Regions from separate parts of the Streptomyces achromogenes genome, predicted to be linked through region 1. Evidence: riboswitches for the same ligand, from Rfam matches in the RefSeq annotation. Region 1 holds a riboswitch; the other holds the start of a gene.
The links. A riboswitch is a leader RNA that binds a small molecule or an ion and turns the genes downstream of it on or off. The one in region 1 is predicted to bind S-adenosylmethionine.
Positions count from the first base shown of each region.

Region 2: linked by a shared signal. The riboswitch ahead of QF032_RS11510 (aminotransferase class V-fold PLP-dependent enzyme) and the one ahead of thrC (threonine synthase) in region 1 are both predicted to bind S-adenosylmethionine.

Region 1 is NZ_JAUSYH010000001.1:4,050,134-4,061,427, forward strand. Features, by position in the region: gene QF032_RS18040 (PTS transporter subunit EIIC) at 1-1,193, shown strand, start outside; gene QF032_RS18045 (hypothetical protein) at 1,420-1,989, shown strand; gene QF032_RS18050 (NADH:flavin oxidoreductase) at 2,044-3,171, opposite strand; gene QF032_RS18055 (hypothetical protein) at 3,308-3,568, opposite strand; gene QF032_RS18060 (hypothetical protein) at 3,598-3,672, shown strand; partial or broken gene QF032_RS18065 (hypothetical protein) at 3,730-3,963, shown strand; gene groL (chaperonin GroEL) at 4,128-5,750, opposite strand; gene QF032_RS18075 (cold-shock protein) at 6,153-6,359, opposite strand; gene QF032_RS18080 (MoaD/ThiS family protein) at 6,810-7,085, opposite strand; gene thrC (threonine synthase) at 7,082-8,380, opposite strand; SAM riboswitch class I at 8,399-8,554, opposite strand; gene QF032_RS18090 (glucosyl-3-phosphoglycerate synthase) at 8,719-9,663, shown strand; gene QF032_RS18095 (alpha,alpha-trehalose-phosphate synthase (UDP-forming)) at 9,780-11,195, shown strand; gene otsB (trehalose-phosphatase) at 11,289-11,294, opposite strand, start outside.
Region 2 is NZ_JAUSYH010000001.1:2,536,625-2,547,918, reverse strand. Features, by position in the region: gene qcrA (cytochrome bc1 complex Rieske iron-sulfur subunit) at 1-210, shown strand, start outside; gene qcrB (cytochrome bc1 complex cytochrome b subunit) at 207-1,853, shown strand; gene trpD (anthranilate phosphoribosyltransferase) at 2,000-3,064, shown strand; SAM riboswitch class IV at 3,140-3,256, shown strand; gene QF032_RS11510 (aminotransferase class V-fold PLP-dependent enzyme) at 3,438-4,802, shown strand; gene QF032_RS11505 (Lrp/AsnC family transcriptional regulator) at 4,919-5,200, opposite strand; gene QF032_RS11500 (rhomboid family intramembrane serine protease) at 5,197-6,024, opposite strand; gene QF032_RS11495 (hypothetical protein) at 6,207-6,446, shown strand; gene QF032_RS11490 (NYN domain-containing protein) at 6,514-7,857, shown strand; gene QF032_RS11485 (C40 family peptidase) at 8,071-9,105, shown strand; gene QF032_RS11480 (C40 family peptidase) at 9,328-10,350, shown strand; gene QF032_RS11475 (hypothetical protein) at 10,390-11,294, shown strand, end outside.

The DNA of each region.
Region 1 (11,294 bases):
CGACCCCGCTGAAGAGCGCCCTGCGCCGCCTCGCCGCCGTCTTCGTCCCCCTCGTCCCGGCCCTCGTCGGCTGCGGGATCCTGGCCGGCGTCAACGGCCTGCTCCTCAACGCGGGCCTGCTCCCGGGGCTCACGCCGGCGCTGACCGCCGTCGCCTCCGGCTTCATGGCGCTGATCGCCGTGTTCGTGGGCCACAACACGGCGAAGGAGTTCGGCGGCACACCGGTCCTGGGCGGCGCGGTCGCGGCGATCGTCGTGTATCCGGGGGTCGCGAAGGTGACGGCGTTCGGGGTGACGCTCGCTCCCGGCCAGGGCGGCGTCCTCGGCGCGCTGGCGGCCGCGCTGCTGGCGACGTACGTGGAGAGGCTGTGCCGGGGCCGGGTCCCGGAGACGCTGGACGTCCTCCTCACCCCCGCCCTGACGGTCCTGGTGGCCGGCCTCGGCACCCTGTACGGGCTGATGTACGCGGCCGGCGCGGTCTCGGCGGCCATCGGCACGGCGGCGAACTGGCTGCTGACGACGACGGGCGCCCTCGCCGGCCTGCTGCTCGGCGGGCTCTTCCTGCCGCTGGTGATGCTGGGCCTCCACCAGGCCCTGATCCCCGTCCACACCACGCTCATCGAGCAGCAGGGGTACACGGTCCTGCTGCCGGTGCTGGCGATGGCGGGCGCGGGCCAGGTCGGCGCGGCGGCGGCGGTGTACGTCCGGTTGCGTGACCACGCGGTGCTGCGGGCGACGATCAGGTCGGCGCTCCCCGCCGGGCTGCTGGGCGTCGGCGAACCGCTGATCTACGGGGTGTCGCTGCCGCTGGGCCGCCCCTTCCTCACCGCCTGCGCGGGCGGCGCGGCCGGCGGCGCCTTCATCGGGTTGTTCGCGATGCTCGGCGACCGGGTCGGGGCGACGGCGATCGGCCCGTCCGGCTGGGCCCTGTTCCCGCTGCTGGCGGGCGACCGGGGGCCGGGCGCCACGGCGGCGGTCTACGCGGGCGGTCTGCTGACGGGATACGCGGTCGGCTTCGCCGCCACCTACCTCTTCGGCGGCGTCCGAGCGGCGGCCGCGGCCCTCTCCCCCACGACCACGGCCACGGCCGAGCCCGGCCCGGCCAACCCGAGCGACAGGACGACCATCTCGACCGACGCGGCACCCGTGACCACCACGACCGCCCCACCCGGCACAGCCACCCCGGCCCCGTGACCGACACGACCGACCCGGCGACCCCACCCGGCACGACCACCCCGCCCGGGACGGCCGCCGCGACTGCCACGGGCACCCCGCCCGGCACGGCCGCCGACAGGTCCGAGTCGGGGCGGCGGGGCGAGCCGCCGGCCCCGCCCACGCCCCGAGTCCGCCGCGGGCTCCGGCCGGCGAGGGCTCCGACCGGCGAAGGCCGTCGTCCGGCGCGAGCCCTACCCTTGGGGCCATGAACCACGCCCAGCTCACCGCGCTCGGCCGTGCCCTCCGTGTGCTCGGCGAACACGGGGACGCCCTCACCACCGACACCCCGGACGCCCGGCTGCACGAGGTCAAGGCCGATCTGCGGCGTGCGCTGGAGCTGCTGGACGACAGCGTGGTCGGCGCGGCCCCGACCACCCGCTGCGCCGAACACCCGCACGGCCCGGTCGACAAGGCCGCCGCCGACCTGTGCCTGCTGTGCGAGACGCGCCGCCGGGCGGCTCGGCGCGCCGAGTTCAACGGCCCGCCGCCGCAGACGCCCCCCACCGCCCCCGCCCCTTCGCGGTACGGCACCCGCGCCGACCGCCCTCAGCCCCAGCAGCGCTGGCTGGCGGAGCTGTGGAACGGCCAGGAGTGGCAGCTCTGCGGAACACCGCGGCGGGACCGGCGCGAGGCGGAGCTGTACATCGCCGCCCTGCGCCGGGGGTCCCGTCCCGCGATGGCCTACCGCCTCGTGCACGAGTTCACCGACTACGAGGTCCTGCGGATCTGGGGCACCCCGGTGAAGGTCGACATCGAGCCGCTCGGCAACCTCTGAGCGACCCCGTCCCCCCGGACGGCACAGCCGGGGAGCGTCGACGCTCGTCGGCGCTCAGCTCAGGGTGCGCAGCGCGGCGGCGTCGTAGGGCTTCAGCTCGTCGAGACGGCCGCCGAGCACCTTGGCCGCCCACTCCGGGTCCTGGAGCAGCGCACGGCCGACGGCCACCATGTCGAACTCGTCGCGCTCCAGACGGTCCAGGAGGTCGTCGATCCCCTTGACCGGCGCGCCCTCGCCCGCGAAGCCCCGGAGGAAGTCGCCGTCGAGGCCGACCGAGCCGACCGTGATGGCGGGCTTGCCGGTGAGCTTCTTCGTCCAGCCCGCGAGGTTGAGGTCGGAGCCGTCGAACTCGGGGAGCCAGTAGCGGCGGGTGGAGGCGTGGAAGGCGTCGACGCCGGCGGCGGCGAGCGGGGCGAGGAGGGCCTCCAGCTCCTCCGGGGTCTCGGCGAGACGGGCGTCGTAGGCGTCCGACTTCCACTGCGAGTAGCGGAAGACGACCGGGAACTCGGCGGAGACGGTCGCGCGGACGGCGGCCACGATCTCGGCGGCGAACTTCGTGCGGGCCACCAGGTCGCCGCCGTAGGCGTCGGTCCGGCGGTTGGTGCCGGCCCACAGGAACTGGTCGAGGAGGTAGCCGTGGGCGCCGTGCAGCTCGACGCCGTCGAATCCGATGCGCTCGGCGGCGGCCGCGGCCTCGGCGAACGCGCCGATGACGTCGTCCAGGTCGCGCTGGGTCATCGCCTTGCCGGTGCCCTCGGTGCCGTCCAGCCGGATGCCGGAGGGCCCGACGGCGGGCGCGTCCGCGTACGGCGGCTCACCCTGCTTGCGCACCATCCCGATGTGCCACAGCTGCGGCACGATCTTCCCGCCGCCCGCGTGCACGGCTTCGGCGACCTTCGCCCAGCCCGCGAGCTGCTCCGTCCCGTGGAACCGGGGTACCCGGTCGCTCTGCCCGGCGGAGTCGTGCCCGACGTAGGTGCCCTCGGTGACGATGAGGCCGACACCGGCGGCGGCGCGCCGACCGTAGTACGACACGACGTCCTCGCCGGGGACGCCGTCCGGGGAGAACATGCGCGTCATGGGGGCCATGACGATGCGGTTCGGGACGGTCAGCCCGTTGATGGACACCGGCCGGGACAGGATCTCGGCGGCGCGCGACGCGGCAGGCGGGGTGATGCTCACGTGGGGGACTCCTCGGGACGACGTTGAACCGGCTGGTATGTGCACACGCATCGAGTGCTCCCATCCACAACCCCGCCACCCCCGACCGCATTCCGGCCGCCTCCCGCATCCCCACGTGATCCCGGACACGCTCCTCTCAGGGAACGGTCCCGCGCTCCACCACCCACTCCGCGGACCGGCCGGTGATCCGGGCGATGTGCTCGAGGTCCCCGCCGTGGCGCAGCGCGTCACGGTTCAGCCGGCGCACCCGCTCGCGCAGCACATCGCCCGGCGCCGCCTCTTCCACGTCCTCCGGCAGACGGTCCCACTCCCGTCCGCCACCCACCGGCCCCAGCTGCACCCGCCCGCCCACGTGCTCCATGACCTCCCCGATCCGCAGGAGGTCGCCCCCGGCCACCCCGCCTCATCCCCGTCCAGGACTCCAGAATCCCCCTAGGCCCGAAGCTCGCGTTCCGGGCGGAGGCGTGGTCCGCGTTCGTGGAGAACCTCGAGGTGGGCTGATCCGCACCCGCCCCGAAGCTCAAGCGTCCAGCTCCGAGCCCTCTTTGCTTGGATTGGGCGGCCATCGCCGCGTACGTCGACCGGCTCCCCGACGGCACCGGCATCTCCGTGAGGACGCTGGCCAAGCAGCTCCCGTACGGACAGTGCGCGCTCCGAACCGCCCTCAACCGCATCCAGCAGGCCGGGCATCTGAGGCGGGGCCGGGAACGGCTGGAGACGGCCTCGGGCGAATTCCGCTGGATCACCCGAACGTGGTTCACCCGTACCGCGCGTGACGACGGCTGGTGGGCGACGTCGGGCGCGACCCTCGAGCTTCCACCGCCCGTGAGCGTCACCCTCGACACCGAGCCCCTCAAGAGGTACGCCCGCTGAAACGCCCGAGGGCGGTACCCCCAGCCGTAGCTGGGGGTACCGCCCTCGGATCGAAGGACAGTCGATCAACCGGAACCGGTCGATCAGAAGTCCATGTCACCGCCCGGCATGCCGCCGCCGGCGGGCGCGGCGGCCTTCTCCGGCTTGTCGGCGATGACGGCCTCGGTGGTGAGGAACAGCGCGGCGATGGAGGCGGCGTTCTGCAGGGCGGAGCGCGTCACCTTCGCCGGGTCGATGATGCCCTCGGCGATCATGTCGACGTACTCGCCGGTCGCGGCGTTCAGGCCGTGGCCGACCTGGAGGTTGCGGACCTTCTCCACGACGACGCCACCCTCGAGACCACCGTTGACGGCGATCTGCTTGAGCGGGGCCTCGAGCGCGATGCGCACGGCGTTGGCGCCGGTCGCCTCGTCACCCTCGAGCTCCAGCTTCTCGAAGACGGCGGAGGCCTGGATGAGCGCCACGCCACCACCGGCGACGATGCCCTCCTCGACGGCGGCCTTCGCGTTGCGGACGGCGTCCTCGATGCGGTGCTTGCGCTCCTTGAGCTCCACCTCGGTGGCGGCGCCGGCCTTGATGACCGCGACACCGCCGGCGAGCTTCGCCAGGCGCTCCTGCAGCTTCTCGCGGTCGTAGTCCGAGTCGCTGTTCTCGATCTCGGCGCGGATCTGGTTGACCCGGCCCGCGACCTGGTCCGAGTCGCCGGCACCGTCGACGATGGTCGTCTCGTCCTTGGTGATGACGACCTTGCGGGCCTTGCCGAGCAGGTCGAGGGTCGTGTTCTCGAGCTTGAGACCGACCTCCTCGGAGATGACCTCGCCGCCGGTGAGGATGGCGATGTCGTTCAGCATCGCCTTGCGGCGGTCGCCGAAGCCCGGGGCCTTGACCGCGACGGACTTGAAGGTGCCGCGGATCTTGTTGACGACCAGGGTCGACAGGGCCTCGCCCTCGACGTCCTCGGCGATGATCAGCAGCGGCTTGCCGCCCTGCATGACCTTCTCGAGGAGCGGGAGCAGGTCCTTGACGTTGGCGATCTTGGAGTTCGCGATCAGGATGTACGGGTCGTCGAGGACGGCCTCCATACGCTCCATGTCGGTGGCGAAGTACGCCGAGATGTAACCCTTGTCGAAGCGCATGCCCTCGGTGAGCTCGAGCTCCAGACCGAAGGTCTGCGACTCCTCGACCGTGATGACGCCTTCCTTGCCGACCTTGTCCATCGCCTCGGCGATGAGCTCGCCGATCTGGGTGTCGGCGGCGGAGATGGAGGCCGTGGAGGCGATCTGCTCCTTGGTCTCGACATCCTTCGCCTGCTCGAGCAGGGCGCCGGAGACGGCCTCGACGGCCTTCTCGATGCCGCGCTTGAGAGCCATCGGGTTGGCGCCGGCGGCTACGTTGCGCAGGCCTTCCTTGACGAGGGCCTGGGCGAGGACGGTCGCGGTGGTCGTGCCGTCACCGGCGACGTCGTCCGTCTTCTTCGCGACTTCCTTGACCAGCTCGGCGCCGATCTTCTCGTACGGGTCCTCGAGCTCGATCTCCTTGGCGATGGAGACACCATCGTTGGTGATCGTGGGGGCGCCCCACTTCTTCTCGAGGACGACGTTGCGGCCCTTGGGGCCGAGCGTCACCTTGACGGCGTCCGCGAGCTGGTTCATGCCGCGCTCGAGGCCGCGCCGCGCCTCCTCGTCGAACGCGATGATCTTGGCCATGTGAAGTGGTCCCTCCAGGACTGGGGGTGATTCCTTCGGACCGCGCCCGCGCCCGCGACGGACGGCTCGCCGGCCGGGTGGTTCCTTGCCCCACCTGGCCTGCGGGCCTCACCGACCCGGTCCTTCGTTGTCACTCTCACCTTCAGAGTGCTAACGCCAATGATTAGCACTCGCCCCTGCCGAGTGCAAGCGCCTCGGGACGATCCGCAGGTGAACAGGGGGCGTCCGGTCCCGCCGCGCGCCCGCCGGCCGGGATCGGGGGGCGGGGTCGGTGTTCGGAGGTCGGGGAGGCCACCCCGGGGGGCCGCCCAGTCCCCGGGCATGCCGAAGGGCTCGCGCCCCGGGAGGCGCGAGCCCTTCGAAGATGAAACAGAAGAACGACGCTGTCAGTCGGCGCGTGCTTCAGCCGGTCGCGAGCCGGACCATGTCCGCCTGCGGCCCCTTCTGGCCAGCCGAGATCTCGAAATCGACTCGCTGACCCTCCTCCAGGGTGCGGTAGCCGTCCATCTGAATCGCGCTGTAGTGGACGAAAACATCCGCACCACCGTCGACCGCGATGAAGCCGTACCCCTTCTCCGCGTTGAACCACTTGACGGTGCCCTGAGCCATGCCTAACTCCCCTATTACTGGCCCTTGCACAGACCCGCACTTCGCGGATCCGGGTCAGACCTCACCCCCCATTGGTTGGGGGCGTGCGCCGGAACGCGTCGACCGAGGCCGAATGTAGCTGTCCAACTGCCCTCTGCAACAGGTCACTCGGACGAGAATTCTGGACGCAAGGGATCCGGAATGTGGCGAGAATTCGCCTGAATTCAGGGCAAGTCGGGCCCTGCAAAAGCCACAAAAGCCACAAAAGCAGCACGCACTTTGGCTGCTTCTTGTCGGGCGCGGGCGAAAAGAAAAGGCTCCGGAGCCGGTGATCAGGACCCGGTTCCCCAACTGTATCGCGCTCAACCACACTGAATTGCCCCCTCCGCTTCTATCGCGGAGAGGGCAATTTCATGAACTCTCGGTAATCACTATTACCGACGGTTACTACCGGCGGGTACTGACCAGCGGTCAGCCACCGGCGACGGCGGGAATGATCGAGATCCCGGCGCCGGGCGGAGTCGCCGTCTCGAGACCCTGCTCGAAGCGGACGTCGTCGTCGTTCACGTACACGTTGACGAACCGGCGCAGCTTGCCCTGGTCGTCCAGGACGCGCGCGGCGATGCCGGTGTGGTTCTTCTCCAGGTCGGAGATGACCTCGCCGAGGGTCGCGCCCTCGGCCGAGACCTCGGCCTGACCGCCGGTGTAGGTGCGCAGGATGGTCGGGATGCGAACAGTGACGCTCATGATGCGAGGCCAGCCTCTCGGAAAGAGTCCAGGTTGGGGCGGATGGTCGCGGTGAGTCCGGTGCCGGCCACCGCGTCCAGGGTCTTCAGTCCGTCACCGGTGTTCAGGACGACGGTGGTCTTCGTCGGGTCCAGCAGACCGTTCTCGATCAACTTCTTCGTCACGCCCACGGTCACGCCGCCGGCCGTCTCCGCGAAGATGCCCTCGGTGCGCGCCAGCAGCTTGATCGCGTCGACGACCTGCTCGTCGTTCACGTCCTCCACCGCGCCGCCGGTCCGCCGCGCGATGTCGAGGACGTACGGGCCGTCCGCCGGGTTGCCGATGGCCAGCGACTTGGCGATGGTGTTCGGCTTCTGGGGACGGACCACGTCGTGCCCGGCCTTGTAGGCGACGGACACCGGGGAGCACCCCTCCGCCTGCGCACCGAAGATCTTGTACGGCCTGTCCTCGACCAGCCCGAGCTTGATCAGCTCCTGCAGACCCTTGTCGATCTTCGTGAGCTGGGAGCCGGACGCGATGGGCACCACCAGCTGGTCGGGCAGCCGCCAGCCGAGCTGCTCGCAGATCTCGTACGCCAGCGTCTTCGAGCCCTCGGCGTAGTAGGGCCGCAGGTTGACGTTGACGAAGCCCCAGCCCTCGCCCGCCGGGTCGCCGATGAGCTCGGAGCAGAAGCGGTTGACGTCGTCGTAGTTGCCCTCGATGCCGACGAGCTCGCCGCCGTAGATCGCGGCCATGACGACCTTGCCCTGCTCCAGGTCGTGCGGGATGAACACGCACGAGCGGAAGCCGGCGCGGGCCGCGGCGGCGCCCACGGCGCCGGCCAGGTTGCCGGTGGAGGAGCAGGAGAGCGTGGTGAAGCCGAACGCGCGGGCGGCCTCGATGGCCTGGGCGACGACCCGGTCCTTGAAGGAGTGGGTCGGGTTGCCGGAGTCGTCCTTGACGAAGAGCTTGCCGGCGTCGACGCCCAGCTCGCGGGCGAGGTTGTCGGCCTGCACGAGCTTGGTCCAGCCGGGGTTGATGTTCGGCTTGCCGGCCACGTCCGCCGGGACGGGCAGCAGCGGCGCGTAGCGCCAGATGTTCGCGGGTCCCGCCTCGATACGCCTCCGCAGCTCCTCCGTGTCGTAGGAGGAGAAGTCGTACGCGATCTCGAGCGGGCCGAAACACTTCTCGCACGCGAAGACCGGACCGAGGGGGACGCGGTGGCCGCACTCGCGGCAGCTCAACGCGGTGGCCGGACCGAGGTCGACAGCGGAGGTCGTAGAGTCCGTGGTGCTTGCAACAGTCTGCGCAGCCATGTGAGGCGAGGCCCTTTCTCCTCATCTTCCTCACGACGCACTTCGCCGTGAGACGGATTTGGCACCTTCCCGAGCCGGGAGCCTCGCTGAACGATCAACACTGATCTACGAGAACCGACTGGAGGGTTGCCGGGGCTTCATCGGGCCGTGTCCCTCTGCCCCTCTGGATGAGCGGTATTCGGTTGTTGATCTGTGGGCGTCGACGACCCTGACATGCGATGGTCACCGGCGTTGTCCAAGACTGTAACCGAAGGCCAGGACAGTTGAGATAGTCGTCCGAACCGCGAGATGGATCACGCAGGACCGTCTCGCCGAGAGAGCGCAGAGGAGCCGCCGACGTGCTGGAAGAAGTCGAGCGCTGGCTGAGCACCCGTTCCTGGTCCCTGACGGACCGCCCACTGCACCGGATTCTCGCCGCCAAACAGCGCACGGGCCAGTCGGTGAGCGTCGTGCTGCCCGCGCTCAACGAGGAGGAGACGGTCGGTGAGATCGTCGCCGTGATCCGCCACGACCTCATGCGGCAGGTCCCGCTCGTCGACGAGATCGTCGTCGTCGACTCCGGATCGACCGACCGCACCTCCGAGGTGGCCGCGGCGGCGGGCGCGCGCGTCGTCCACCGCGACGAGATACTCCCCCGCATCCCGGCCGCGCCCGGCAAGGGCGAGGTGCTGTGGCGCTCGCTGCTGGTCACCCGCGGGGACGTGGTCTGCTTCATCGATGCCGACCTGCGGGAGTTCTCCTCCGACTTCGTCTCGGGGATCGTCGGCCCGCTGCTCACCGATCCGGACGTGGACCTGGTCAAGGCCATGTACGACCGTCCGCTGGGCGGCGCGGCCGGTCAGGGCGGACGCGTCACCGAGCTGATGGCCCGCCCCCTGCTCAACATGCACTGGCCGCAGCTCGCCGGGTTCGTGCAGCCGCTCGGCGGCGAGTACGCGGCCCGCCGGAGCCTGCTGGAGCAGCTGCCCTTCCCGGTGGGCTACGGCGTGGAGCTGGGCATGCTGGTCGACGCCCTGCATCTGGTGGGCCTCGACGCCCTCGCCCAGGTCGACGTCGGCGTGCGCAAGCACCGCCACCAGGACGGCCAGGCCCTGGGCCGGATGGCGGCGGCGATCTACCGCACCGCCCAGCTGCGGCTGGCCCGCGGCCACCTCGTCCGCCCCGCCCTCACCCAGTTCGAGCGCGGCCCGGACGGTTTCGAGCCGCACACCTACTCCGTCGACACGGAGGAACGGCCGCCGATGACGGACATCGCGGAGTACGCCCGCCGCAAGGTGGCCTGACCGCGTGCCCGTCCCCCGCGACAGGGCGCCGGCAGTGAGGACACGGCCGGATACGGCCCCTCCACACAGCGCGACCGTACGTTTGAGGGTTTACAGAGCGGGCTAGGTTGAGGCTTATGGCTTCCACGCACGACACGTCTGCCGCCCGGGGTGCCGAGGTGCTGGTCGCGTCCAACCGCGGTCCGGTCTCCTACGAGGTGCGCGAGGACGGCTCGCTGCACACGAAACGCGGCGGTGGCGGACTGGTCTCCGGTCTGTCGGCCATCGGCCCCGACGCGGGCGCGCTCTGGGTGTGCTCGGCGCTCTCCGACGGCGACCGCGAGGCGGTCCGGCGCGGTGTCGGCGAGGAGGGCGTGCGCATGCTGCCCGTCCCGGCCGACGTGCACGCCGACGCGTACAACGGCATCGCCAACTCGGTGCTCTGGTTCGTCCACCACCTGCTGTACCAGACCCCGCTGGAGCCCGTCTTCGACGCGGGGTTCCGCCGCCAGTGGGCGGCGTACGAGACCTACAACCGGGCCTTCGCCGAGGCGCTCGCCGAGGATGCGGCGGACGGCGCGGCGGTGCTGGTCCAGGACTACCACCTGTGTCTCGTCCCCGGCATGCTCCGCGAACTGCGCCCCGACCTGCGCATCGGGCACTTCTCGCACACGCCGTGGGCGCCCCCGGACTACTTCGCGCTGCTGCCCGACGACATCCGCGAACAGCTGCTGCGGGGCATGCTCGGCGCGGACCGGCTGGGCTTCCTCACCCGGCGCTGGGCGGACGCCTTCACCGCCTGCTGCGAGCAGTCCGTCGGGGGCCTGGCCGGCACCGAGGTCGGTGTGCACGGGCTCGGCGCGGACGCCGACTTCCTGCGCGAGCGCTCGCACCGCCCGGACGTCGAGGAGCGCATCGTGGCGCTGCGCGAGGAGATCGGCGAGGGGCGCAAGGCGATCGTCCGCGTCGACCGCACCGAGCTGTCCAAGAACATCGTGCGCGGCCTTCTGGCCTACCGGCAGCTGCTCGACGACCACCCGCAATGGCGCGAACGGGTCGTCCACGTGGCCTTCGCCTACCCCTCCCGCCAGGACCTCGCCGTCTACCGGGACTACATGGCCGAAGTGCAGCGGGTGACGGACGAGATCAACGCCGGTTACGGCACGCCCGGCTGGACCCCGGTGCTGCTGAACCTCAAGGACGACTTCGCCCGCTCCCTGGCCGCCTACCGCCTCGCGGACGTCGCGCTGGTCAACCCGATCCGCGACGGCATGAACCTGGTCGCCAAGGAGGTCCCGGTCGTCTCCGACGAGGGCTGCGCGCTGGTCCTGTCCCGGGAGGCGGGCGCGTACTGGGAGCTGCGCGAGGACGCGATCACGGTGAACCCGTACGACGTCCTGGAGACCGCCCGCGCCCTGCACGAGGCGCTGTCCATGGCGCCGGGGGAGCGGGCCGAGCGCACGAAGCGGCTGTCCGCCGCGGCGACCGCGCTGCCGCCGGCCCGCTGGTTCCTGGACCAGCTGAACGCCCTGCGCGCGACGCAGCCGGGCTGAGCGGCCGGCCGCGGCACGCGCCGGGCGGGCCGGCGCGAACCGGGGCGGGCCGTCGACGGCATGCCCGGGCTCGCCCGCCGCGCCGTACGCGGCTCAGCC
Region 2 (11,294 bases), 1.5 Mb from region 1:
CCGATCTCCCTGTACGAGCAGCAGACGCACCACGTGCTGTGCCCCTGCCACCAGTCCACCTTCGACCTCTCCGACGGCGCCCGAGTGATCTTCGGTCCCGCCGGTCACGCCCTGCCGCAGCTGCGCATCGGTGTGAACGACGAGGGCTACCTCGAGGCGCACGGCGACTTCGAGGAGCCCGTCGGTCCTGCTTTCTGGGAGCGCGGATGAGCACCACAGAGAACCACGAGAGCAACGAGTCCCGTGCACGCGGGAAGGCTCCGGCCGGCGAGCGGATCGCGGACTGGGCCGACGGCCGGCTGGGGATCTACTCCCTCGCCAAGGCCAACATGCGCAAGATCTTCCCCGACCACTGGTCGTTCATGTTGGGTGAGGTCTGCCTCTACAGCTTCATCATCATCATCCTCACGGGTGTGTACCTGACGCTGTTCTTCCACCCGTCGATGAACGAGGTGGAGTACCACGGCAGCTACGTCCCGCTCCAGGGACAGCTGATGTCCGAGGCGTTCAGCTCGACCCTGCACATCTCCTTCGACGTGCGCGGCGGTCTGCTCATCCGGCAGATCCACCACTGGGCGGCGCTGATCTTCCTCGCCGGCATGTTCGTGCACATGATGCGCGTGTTCTTCACGGGTGCGTTCCGCAAGCCGCGTGAGGTCAACTGGCTGTTCGGCTTCCTTCTGTTCGTCCTCGGCATGTTCACCGGGTTCACCGGTTACTCGCTCCCGGACGACCTGCTCTCCGGCACCGGTGTGCGCTTCACCCAGGGCGCGATCCTGTCGATGCCGGTGGTCGGCACGTACATCTCGTTCTTCCTCTTCGGCGGCGAGTTCCCCGGCCACGACTTCGTGGCGCGGTTCTACTCCATCCACATCCTGCTGCTGCCCGGCATCATGCTGGGTCTGGTGGTGGGCCACCTGATCCTGGTCTTCTACCACAAGCACACGCAGTTCGCGGGCCCCGGAAAGAGCAACAAGAACGTCGTCGGCATGCCGCTGCTGCCGGTGTACATGGCCAAGGCCGGAGGCTTCTTCTTCCTGGTCTTCGGCGTCATCGCGGTCATCGCGGCGATCGCGCAGATCAACCCGATCTGGGCGATGGGCCCCTACCGTCCGGACCAGGTGTCGACCGGCGCCCAGCCCGACTGGTACATGGGCTTCGCCGAGGGCCTGATCCGCTTCATGCCGGGCTGGGAGATCAACCTCTGGGGTCACACGCTCGTCCTGGGCGTGTTCATCCCGCTGGTCCTGTTCGGCGTGGTCCTCGCGGCGCTGGCGCTCTACCCGTTCATCGAGTCCTGGATCACCGGCGACAAGCGCGAGCACCACATCCTGGACCGCCCGCGCAACGCGCCGACCCGTACGGCGCTCGGCGTCGCCTGGGTCACGATGTACATGATCACGCTGGTCGGCGGTGGCAACGACCTGTGGGCCACCCACTTCCACCTGTCGATCAACGCGATCACCTGGTTCGTCCGGATCTTCTTCTTCGTCGGACCGGTCATCGCGTACATCCTCACCAAGCGGATCTGCCTCGGTCTGCAGCGCCGCGACAAGGACAAGGTGCTGCACGGCCGGGAGACCGGCACCATCAAGCGCCTGCCGCACGGTGAGTTCATCGAGATCCACGAGCCGCTCAGCCAGGAGCAGCTGCACACGCTCACGGCGCACGAGCAGTACGAGCCGGCCGCGATCGGCGCCACGGTCGACGACAACGGCGTCGAGCGCAAGGTGACGGGCAAGGAGAAGCTCCGCGCCAAGATCAGCGGAGCGTACTTCGGCGAGGACCAGCAGATCCCGAAGCCCACCGTCGAGGAGTACAAGGAGATCACGAGCGGCCACGGCCACCACTGATCGCTGAGGCGTCGCCACGCCGCGGTGAAAGGGCCCCGTCCGGTTGTCGGACGGGGCCCTTTGCCGTGCCCGTCGGCTGGATAGGGTGGGCACACACGTCTTCCACGGCACCCACGGAAGATCCGTACGACACCCAGGAGCGGCTGATGAGCGCTGTGACCCCCGCTGGAGGCGACATCGCGGCGGGCCGTTCCTGGCCCGACGTGCTGAACGGCCTGCTCTACGGCCGCGACCAGGGCGCGGACGCCACGTTCTGGGCGCTGGACCGGATCATGCGCGGCGAGGCGACCGACGCGCAGATCGCCGGGTTCGTGGTGGCGCTGCGGGCCAAGGGCGAGACCGTCGAGGAGATCAACGGGCTGGTCCGGGCGATGTACGAGCACGCCAACCTGATCGAGGTGCCGGGGCCGACCGTCGACATCGTCGGCACCGGCGGCGACGGCGCGAAGACGGTCAACATCTCCACGATGTCGGCGATCGTCGTGGCCGGTGCGGGAGCCACGGTCGTCAAGCACGGCAACCGGGCCGCGTCCTCCGCGTCCGGCGCCTCGGACGTCCTGGAGAAGCTCGGCGTCAACCTGGAGCTGACCCCGCGCCGGGTGGCCGAGGTGGCCCAGGAGGCCGGGATCACCTTCTGCTTCGCGATCAAGTTCCATCCGGCGCTGCGTCATGTCGGCGCGGCGCGCGGCCAGTTGGGCATCCGCACGGTGTTCAACATCCTCGGCCCGCTGACCAACCCCGCCAGGGTGCGGGCGCAGGCCGTCGGTGTCGCCGACCCGCTCATGGCGCCGGTCGTCGCGGGCGTCTTCGCCGAACGAGGCAACTCGTCCCTGGTCTTCCGGGGCGACGACGGCCTCGACGAGCTGACCACGACGGCCACCTCCCACGTGTGGGTGGTGCGCGACGGCAAGGTCACCGAGGAGACCTTCGACCCGCGCGACGTCGGCCTCGACCTGGTTCCGGTGGAGGCGCTGCGCGGCGGGGACCCCTCGTACAACGCGGAGGTGGCCCGCCGTCTGCTGGAGGGCGAGCGCGGCCCGGTGCGGGACGCGGTGGTACTGAACTCGGCGGCGGCGCTCGTGGCGCTCGAGCCGGGCGGCGGGACGCTGGCCGAGGAGATCCGGGCCGGCATGGCACGGGCGGCCCAGTCGCTCGACTCCGGGGCGGCCAAGCGGGCGCTGGAGCGCTGGGTGGCCGCCAGCAACGCCTGACGTCCGTGAGACGCGGTCCCGCCATCCGGACACGGGTTGCGGGACCGTGATCGGCTCGCGTAGGTTCCTGTACCAGGTCATGAGTGACAGTCATGAGGCCCCGGCCGACTGTCCGGCAACCCTCCGTCCGTGGCGGGGTGCCCCGGGTGAAGACCAGGCCGTGGGCAACGAGGTCCACGGCAAGCGCGGATCCCTCGCACTCTTTCGAGTGAGAACGCCAGGGGTCCTGGGTCGTCCGAGGGAGTCTCCTGTGAGCAAGCGAATGCGCTAGGGCGTCGAGCCCCGCCTCCGCACACCCCTTTTCGCCTTCCTCCGTGCTCGAGCCATGTCCGCTCGCGCGGCGGTTCCCCCTTTCCTCTCACGGGAGTTCGCCATGTCCGTCTCCACCGCTGCCGTCACCCGCCCTGTCTGTGCCCCGTTGGACGTTCTGGGCCGTGATGTCACCGTCCCGCTCGTCACCGGCGGCGAGGTCGCCTACGCGGCCCTCGACTACGCCGCCAGCGCCCCCGCCCTCCAGCGCGTCTGGGACGACGTCGCCGCCTACGCCCCGTACTACGGCAGCGTGCACCGCGGCGCCGGCTACCTCTCCCAGCTCTCCACGGACCTTTTCGAGAACGCCCGCGCAACCGTCGCCGAGTTCCTCGACTGCCGCCCGGACGACCAGCTGGTCTTCACCCGCTCGACGACGGACTCCCTCAACCTGCTGGCCCGCGCCCTGCCCGCCGACTGCCAGGTCTTCGTCTTCGAGACCGAGCACCACGCGTCCCTGCTGCCCTGGCAGGACGCCCGGGTCACCTACCTCGACGCCCCGCGCACCCCGGGCCGGGCCGTGGAGACCCTGGAGCGGGCCCTCGCCGCCCGCGACCCGCACGGCCCGGCGCTGGTCTGCGTCACCGGCGCCTCGAACGTCACCGGCGAGCTGTGGCCGGTGCGCGAGCTGGCGGCGGCGGCGCACGCCCACGGTGCCCGGATCGTCCTGGACGCCGCCCAGCTGGCCCCCCACCACCCCGTGTCGGTCCAGGACCTCGACGTCGACTGGATCGCCTTCTCCGGCCACAAGCTGTATGCACCCTTCGGCTCCGGAGTGCTGGCCGGCCGCGCGGACTGGCTGGTCGCGGCGGACCCGTACCTCGCCGGCGGCGGCGCGAGCCGCAAGGTCGCCCGCCGCGAGGACGGGGGAGTGGACGTGGAGTGGCACGAGAGCGCGGCCCGCCACGAGGCCGGCTCCCCGAACGTGATCGGCGCCTACTCCATCGCGTCCGCCTGCAGGGCCCTCACCGAGGCCGGCTTCGACGCCCTGGTCGCACGCGAGCGGCACCTGATCGAGAAGGTGCGCACGGGCCTCGCGGCGGTCCCGGAGGTCCGCGTCCTGTCCCTCTTCGGCGACGACGCCCCGCGCGTCGGCGTGATCTCCTTCGTCGTCGAGGGCTGGAACAGCTCCCACTTCGCCGCGGCCCTGTCCGCCGAGTACGGCATCGGCGTCCGCGACGGCCTCTTCTGCGCCCACCCCCTGGTCCGCACCCTCCTGGGCGGCGCTCCCGAGACGCAGGGCGAGTGCGGCGCCCCCGAGGCGGCCCCGGGCGAGAAGTCCCTCAACGCCATCCGGGTGAGCTTCGGCGCGGGCACCCCCGACGAGCACGTCGATCGCTTCGTGACCGCGGTCCGTGAGCTGGTGACCGAGGGAGCGAAGTGGCGGTACCGCACGGAGGACGGCCGCTGCGTCCCGGCAGTGGACTGACTGACCCCACCGGAAGCCATCACCCCTCCCGTGAGGGGTGATGGCGACCCCCTCAGGGGCGCGGGGAACTGCGCACCCGATCCGCCCCACCCGCGGAGCGAACCGCGGAGCGAACCCTACGAGTCCAGGCCGATCGCGAACGCCGCCTCGAGGTCGTGCTGCGAGTACGTGCGGAACGCGACGTGCGTGTCCGTCCCCTCGACCCCGGGGATCTTGCTGATGCTGCCCGGGATGACCTCGGCGAGGTCCTCGTGCTGCTTCACGCGGACCATCGCGATGAGGTCGTAGGTGCCCGTCACGGAGAAGACCTCGCTCACGGACTCCAGCGAGGCGATCCGCTCGGCGATCTCGGGGATCCGGTCCACGCTGGTCTTGATGAGGACGATCGCGGTGATCACGGCTGGTTCTCTCCCTCGGAGGCCGGAGCTGGGGCGGCCTTCACTCTAGTCGCCCGCCCGTCGCCCGCCGCCGCCCTTCCCGGGCGTCCCGAGCGTCCCGGGCGTCCCGGCGGACCCTTCCCGCTCCCGAAACGGGACCTGCTCCCGAAACGGGCCCACGCGTAGACGAGCCCGAGCCCGAAGCCCATCAGGTGCGCCAGGTACGCCACCCCCGGGCCCTGGGACGCCCGTCCGGCCGCCGCCCACTGCAGGGCCACCCAGAAGGGCAGCACGATCCACGCCGGGAAACGCAGCGGCAGGAAGAACAGGAAGGGGAGAAGACTGGTGACCCGCGCCCGCGGGAACAGGTACAGAAACGCGCCGAGCACCGCGGAGATCGCCCCGGAGGCCCCGACCAGGGACTGCGAGGACCCGGCGTTGGCGGCGGCGTAGCCCAGCAGGGCCAGGTAGCCGCAGCCGACGGTGAAGAGGGTGAACTCGACGCGGCCCATCCGCTCCTCGGTCATCGCCCCGAAGACGTAGAGGAAGAGCATGTTGCCCAGCAGGTGCACCCAGCTGCCGTGGACGAAGAGGGCGGTCGCGGGAGTGAGGACGGCCCGGGGCGCGCCCTCGAAGAGCTCGGCGGGCACCACCCCCCAGCGCCGGAAATAGGCCCGCTGCGCGGCCAGCAGCTCGTCGCCGGCCCCGTACGCCGGATCGAGGCCCGAGGCGGGGCTGATCAGGAAGATCAGGCAGCACAGGGCGATCAGTCCGTAGGTCACCGGCGCCGCGGGGGCCCGGATCGCTCTGCCGGGCGTCCCGTTCCCGTTCCAGTTGCTGATCATGGGTACAGAGCATGACGTAACGGGACGCACGCACCCGGAGCGCCTCGCCGCCGCACGGCCGCCGTGGACGGACGGGCGGCGGGTACCCGCCAGGCCGTAGGGTTACGAGCCACACGCACGGGGGAGCCTCCGGCCCGACCCGGCACAGCGAGCACGACACCAGAAGGAAGTGGAAAGTCACGATGACGGTTCCCCTGCCGACCGCCGCCACGCGGTGGCGTTGCACTCTCTGCGGCAACCTCACGCGGTTCGACGTGACGCGCTCGTCGAAGGTCGTCGAGTACGTGCACCTCGACCTCGCGGGCGAGCCGAAGGTCGAGGAGCGCGAGGTGGTCAGTGAGACCATCGAGTCGGTGCGGTGTCGCTGGTGCAACGCCGTGGACCAGGTGGAACTCGTGGATCGGCCGGGCGCCGGTTCCTGACGACGGCGTCCCCCGCTCGAGCGAGTCGAGAGTGGGGGAGGGCCCGCACAGTATTGGGGTGTGACGGATGGTGGAGAGCGCAGGCGGGGGGCCGGGCGACGGCGCCGCCGAGATGCTCGACCGTCCGCTGCCGGACGGCGTGCGGCGCAGGGTCGTCACGATCGTCTCCGACGGCTTCGGCGGACTGACCGTCGGCGAACTGCCCGCCCAGTTGCGTCAGTACGCCCGTTTCGCGCCCAACCGGCGCGCCAAGTTCGCGGGCAACGCGATGGCGGCCGCGCTGGAGACCGATCCGCTCTTCAGGCAGCGCATCGCCGAGAAGTTCAGAGAGGCCCAGCCGGAGCTGTCCGGCGCTCTCGACTCCGGCTCGCCCACCCCGGCCGCGGACCCGCTCGACGTGGCGGCCGCGGCCTACGTTCTGCGGCCCGTCGGCTGGGTGAAGCTGGTGACGTCGGCCGGCGAGGAGGCCCAGCGGGCCGACGCCGAGCGGGCCGACGAGGAGAGTCGCGCCGAGCTGGAGCGGCTGCGCGAGGAGCTCGAGCGGGCGCGGGAGCAGACCCGGTCGGACACCGAGCGGCTGCGCGCCGAGCTGGACGCGGCGAAGAAGGAGACGGAGTCGCTGCACCGCAAGCTGCGGTCGGCCCTCAGCGACGTCAAGCGCGGCGAGGCCGCCCTGCGCAAGGTGCAGAGCGAGATGGAGACCGTGCGCACCGAGGGGCACACCCAGGTGTCCGCCGCGGAGAGCGAGTCACGGCGGCTGAAGGCGCGTCTGGGTGAGGCCGAGGCCGCTCTGGAGGCCGCCCGGCGCGCGGCCCGCGAGGGGCGCAGCGTCGAGGACATGCGGGTGCGGCTGCTGCTGGACACGGTGCTCGACGCGGCCCAGGGGCTGCGCCGCGAACTGGCGCTGCCGCCGGTGTCGGTGCGGCCGGCGGAGACCGTCGACGCGGTCGAACCGGGACGAATGACCCCGAAGGACATCGCCGCACGTGCCTTGTCGGAGCACGATCCGGCCATTCTCGACCAGTTGCTCGCGTTGCCGCAGGCGCATCTCGTGGTCGACGGCTACAACGTCACCAAGACGGGCTATCCGCAGATGCCGTTGGAGAAGCAGCGGCTGCGGCTCCTGGGGCAGCTCTCGCAACTCGCCGCGCAGACCGGCGCCGAGGTCACCTGTGTCTTCGACGGCGCCGAACTCGTCGCTCCGGTGCTGCTCGCGCCGCCGCGCGGGGTGCGGGTGCTGTTCTCCAAGCCGGGCGTCACGGCCGACGAGCTGATCCGGCAGCTGGTGCGGGCCGAGCCGCCGGGCCGGCCGGTCATCGTCGCCTCGACCGACCGCGAGGTGGCCGACGGGATCGCGAAGGCGGGTGCCCGACCGGTGGCTTCCGCGGTGCTTCTGAAGCGACTGTCCTGAAGGTCGAAGTTGCGGGCTAAATGACCGAATTAGCGGAATCGTCACGCAACATAGCGTCAATCAGTCCATCACTGCACGTGAGTTGTGTGAAAAAACTGCGTTGCGTGATGGGTTTTTTCCGCCGGGGGATTTGAACTGATCACGGAGAGGTCACTAAGGTCTGGTGATCGAACCTCCAAACGGGTGATCACTCAAAAGAAGGAGCCCGTCTCCGTGGCGTCCCATCGTCGACCGAAGCAGCCCAGTCGCGCGCGCGTGACCGTGCTGACCACCGCAGCCGCCGCTGCCGTCGTGCTGAGCTCGCAGGCCGCCAACGCGGCGCCGAGCGAGAAGCTCAGCAAGGACGAGGTCAAGAGCAAGGTCGACAAGCTCTACGAAGAGGCGGAGCAGGCCACCGAGACGTTCAACGGGGCCAAGGAGAAGCAGGAGAAGCTCCAGAAGGAGATCTCCACCATCCAGGACAACGTCGCCCGCGGTCAGGCCGACCTCAACGAGCTGCGCGACTCCATGGGCCTGGCGGCCGCGGCCCAGTACCGCACCGGCTCCATCGACCCGTCCCTGCAGCTGCTCCTCTCCTCGAACCCGGACGACTATCTGGACAAGGCGTCCGCCGCCGACCAGCTCAGCGGCCAGCAGGTCGAGGCGCTGAAGAAGATCCAGGAGAAGCAGCGCGAGCTCGCGCAGGAGCGCAGCGAGGCGTCCGCCAAGCTCAAGGACCTCGCCACCACCCGCACCGAGCTGGGCAAGAAGAAGAAGGAAGTCCAGGCGAAGCTGGCCGAGGCGCAGAAGCTCCTCAACACGCTGACGGCCAAGGAGAAGGCCGCCCTCTCCGCCGCCGACGCCCGCGCCAGCCGCGACGCCGGCGAGCGGGTCGACCTCGGCGACGCCCCGGCCGGCTCCGGCCGTGCCATGGCCGCCTTCCAGGCCGCCCAGACCCAGCTCGGCAAGCCGTACCAGTACGGTGCCACCGGCACCGCCACGTACGACTGCTCGGGCCTGACCTCCTGGGCCTACGCCCAGGCCGGCGTCCACATCTCGCGCACCTCGCAGGACCAGGCCAACGACGGCACGCGCATCTACAGCAAGGCCGACCTCAAGGTCGGCGACCTGGTCATCTTCTACGGCGACCAGCACCACGTCGGCCTGTACGCGGGCAACGGCCAGGTCCTGCACGCCCCGCGCACCGGCACCGTGGTGCGCTACGAGTCGATCAACAACATGCCGTTCCAGTTCGGCGTCCGGATCTGATCCACGCCTAGGCCGGGACCTGATCGTCCTCAAGATCAGGACACCACGCCGCCCGAACGGGCGAATCGTGGCGACGAGAAGTGACCCCACGCCCCGCCGGTGACCTGCGTCAGCGGCGGGGCGTCACTGTGCGTGCCCGCCGAGGTCTTTGGCCGACCCCCTGTCGCGGGGCTACTGTCTGCCGCGTTTCCCTGTCCGCCGGTGGAAGGAGCGCGGCTTCCTGTGGGGTCCCATCGTCGCCTTGCACAGTCCGGGTTCGACCGGGGCGCGTGCAGCGCCCTGAGCGTGCTGTCCGTCGCGGCCGCCGCACTCGGCGCCGTCTCAGCCGTACCGGCCACGGCCGCGCCGCACGACGGCACCCGTGCCGACGTGGACCGTCTCTACGCGGAGGCCGAGAAGGCCACCGAGGCCTACAACAAGGCCGACGAGCGCGCCGACACCCTGCGCGAGCAGGTCGGCCTGGCCCAGGACCACATCGCGCGGCAGCAGGAGCGCGTCAACGGCATGCGCGAGCGGCTCGGTTCGCTGGCCGGCGCCCAGTACCGCTCCGGCGGCCTCGACCCCTCGCTGGCGCTGCTGCTCTCCGACGACCCCGAGGAGTACCTCGCCAACGCCTCCGTCCTCGACCGCATCACCGCCCACCAGGCCACCGAACTGCGCACCCTGCAGAACGCGCTGCGGGAGCTCACCCAGGAGCGCTCCGAGGCCGCCCGCAAGCTCGCCGAGCTGGAGAAGAGCCGGGGGGCCGTCAGGCGCCACAAGCAGACCGTGGAGCAGAAGCTCGCCCGGGCCCGGCAGCTGCTCAACTCGCTGCCGTCCGACGAACGCGACGCCTACGACCGGGCGTCCCGGTCCGGTCGCGACGGCCTGGCCGGCCTCACCGGCGACCTCCCGGCGTCGGGCCGGACGGCCGCCGCCGTGGCCGCCGTGCGCTCCGCGCTCGGCAAGCCGTACATCTGGGGCGCCAACGGCCCCTCGGGCTTCGACTGCTCGGGCCTCATGCAGTGGTCGTACGCGCAGGCCGGGGTCTCCCTCCCGCGCACCTCGCAGGCCCAGGCGCACGCCGGACGGCGGGTGCCGCTCTCCCAGGCGCAGCCCGGCGACATCGTCACCTACCGCTCCGACGCCAGCCATGTCGGCATGTACGTCGGCAACGGGCAGGTCATCCACGCCCCCTACCCGGGCGCGCCGGTGCGCTACGACCCGGTCGGGATGATGCCGGTCTCGTCCGTCACCAGGCCCTGACCGGGTCCCGTACGCCGCCTGCGCCGTACGATCGGGAGAATGGCCGGTCGAAGGCGGGCGCGCGGCGCCCGGGTGCGCGGGCTCTGTCTGCTGCTGGCCCCGCTGCTCGCCGGGTTGGTCGCCTGCGGCGGGCGCGCCGGACCGGACCGTGCGCAGGCCGACGTCCAGCGGGTCCTCGACCGGCGGGCCGCCGCGGTCCTCGACCATGACGTGCGTGCCTACGCGGCCACCGGCACCGCGACCGGGTACGCCGCGCTGCGGGCCGTGCCGCTGGCCGCCTGGTCGTACCGGGTGACGGCGCTGCACCGCGCCGGGGACGCCGCCACCGCCGACGCCGAGTTGAGCTACCGGGTGGCGGGCTACGACCGGGCGCCGGTGACCGTCGGCCGCACCCTGCGCCTTGCCCGCGACGGCTCCGGGCGGTGGTCGGTCGCCTCGGAGGAGCCCGCCGGGAAGGCCGCCCAGCAGCTCTGGGACCAGGGCGAGGTGCACGCCGTGCGGGGCGCCCACAGCCTGGTGCTGGGGGTCGGCCAGACCGACGAGCGGCTGCGGGCCTTCGCCGGCCTGGCCGACGACGCCGTCCCGGCGGTCTCGGCCGCGTGGGGCACCGACTGGGCCGGACACGTCGTCGTCCTCGTGCCGAAGTCGCTGGCCGGCATGGCGGCGCTGCTGGGCTCGCCGCCCTCCTCCTACCGCGGGATAGCCGCGGTCACGACCGGAGAGACGGGCGGCGGGGCCAAGGCGCCCGCGGACCGGGTCATCGTCAACCCCGACGCGTACGCCATGCTCGGCAGGGTCGGCCGTCAGGTGGTCCTCACCCACGAGACGACGCACGTCGCGACCCGCGCCCACACCAACGCGGCCACCCCGCTGTGGCTGTCCGAGGGGTACGCCGACTGGGTCGGCTACCGCGACACCGGCCGCACGCCCGCCGAGACCGCGCC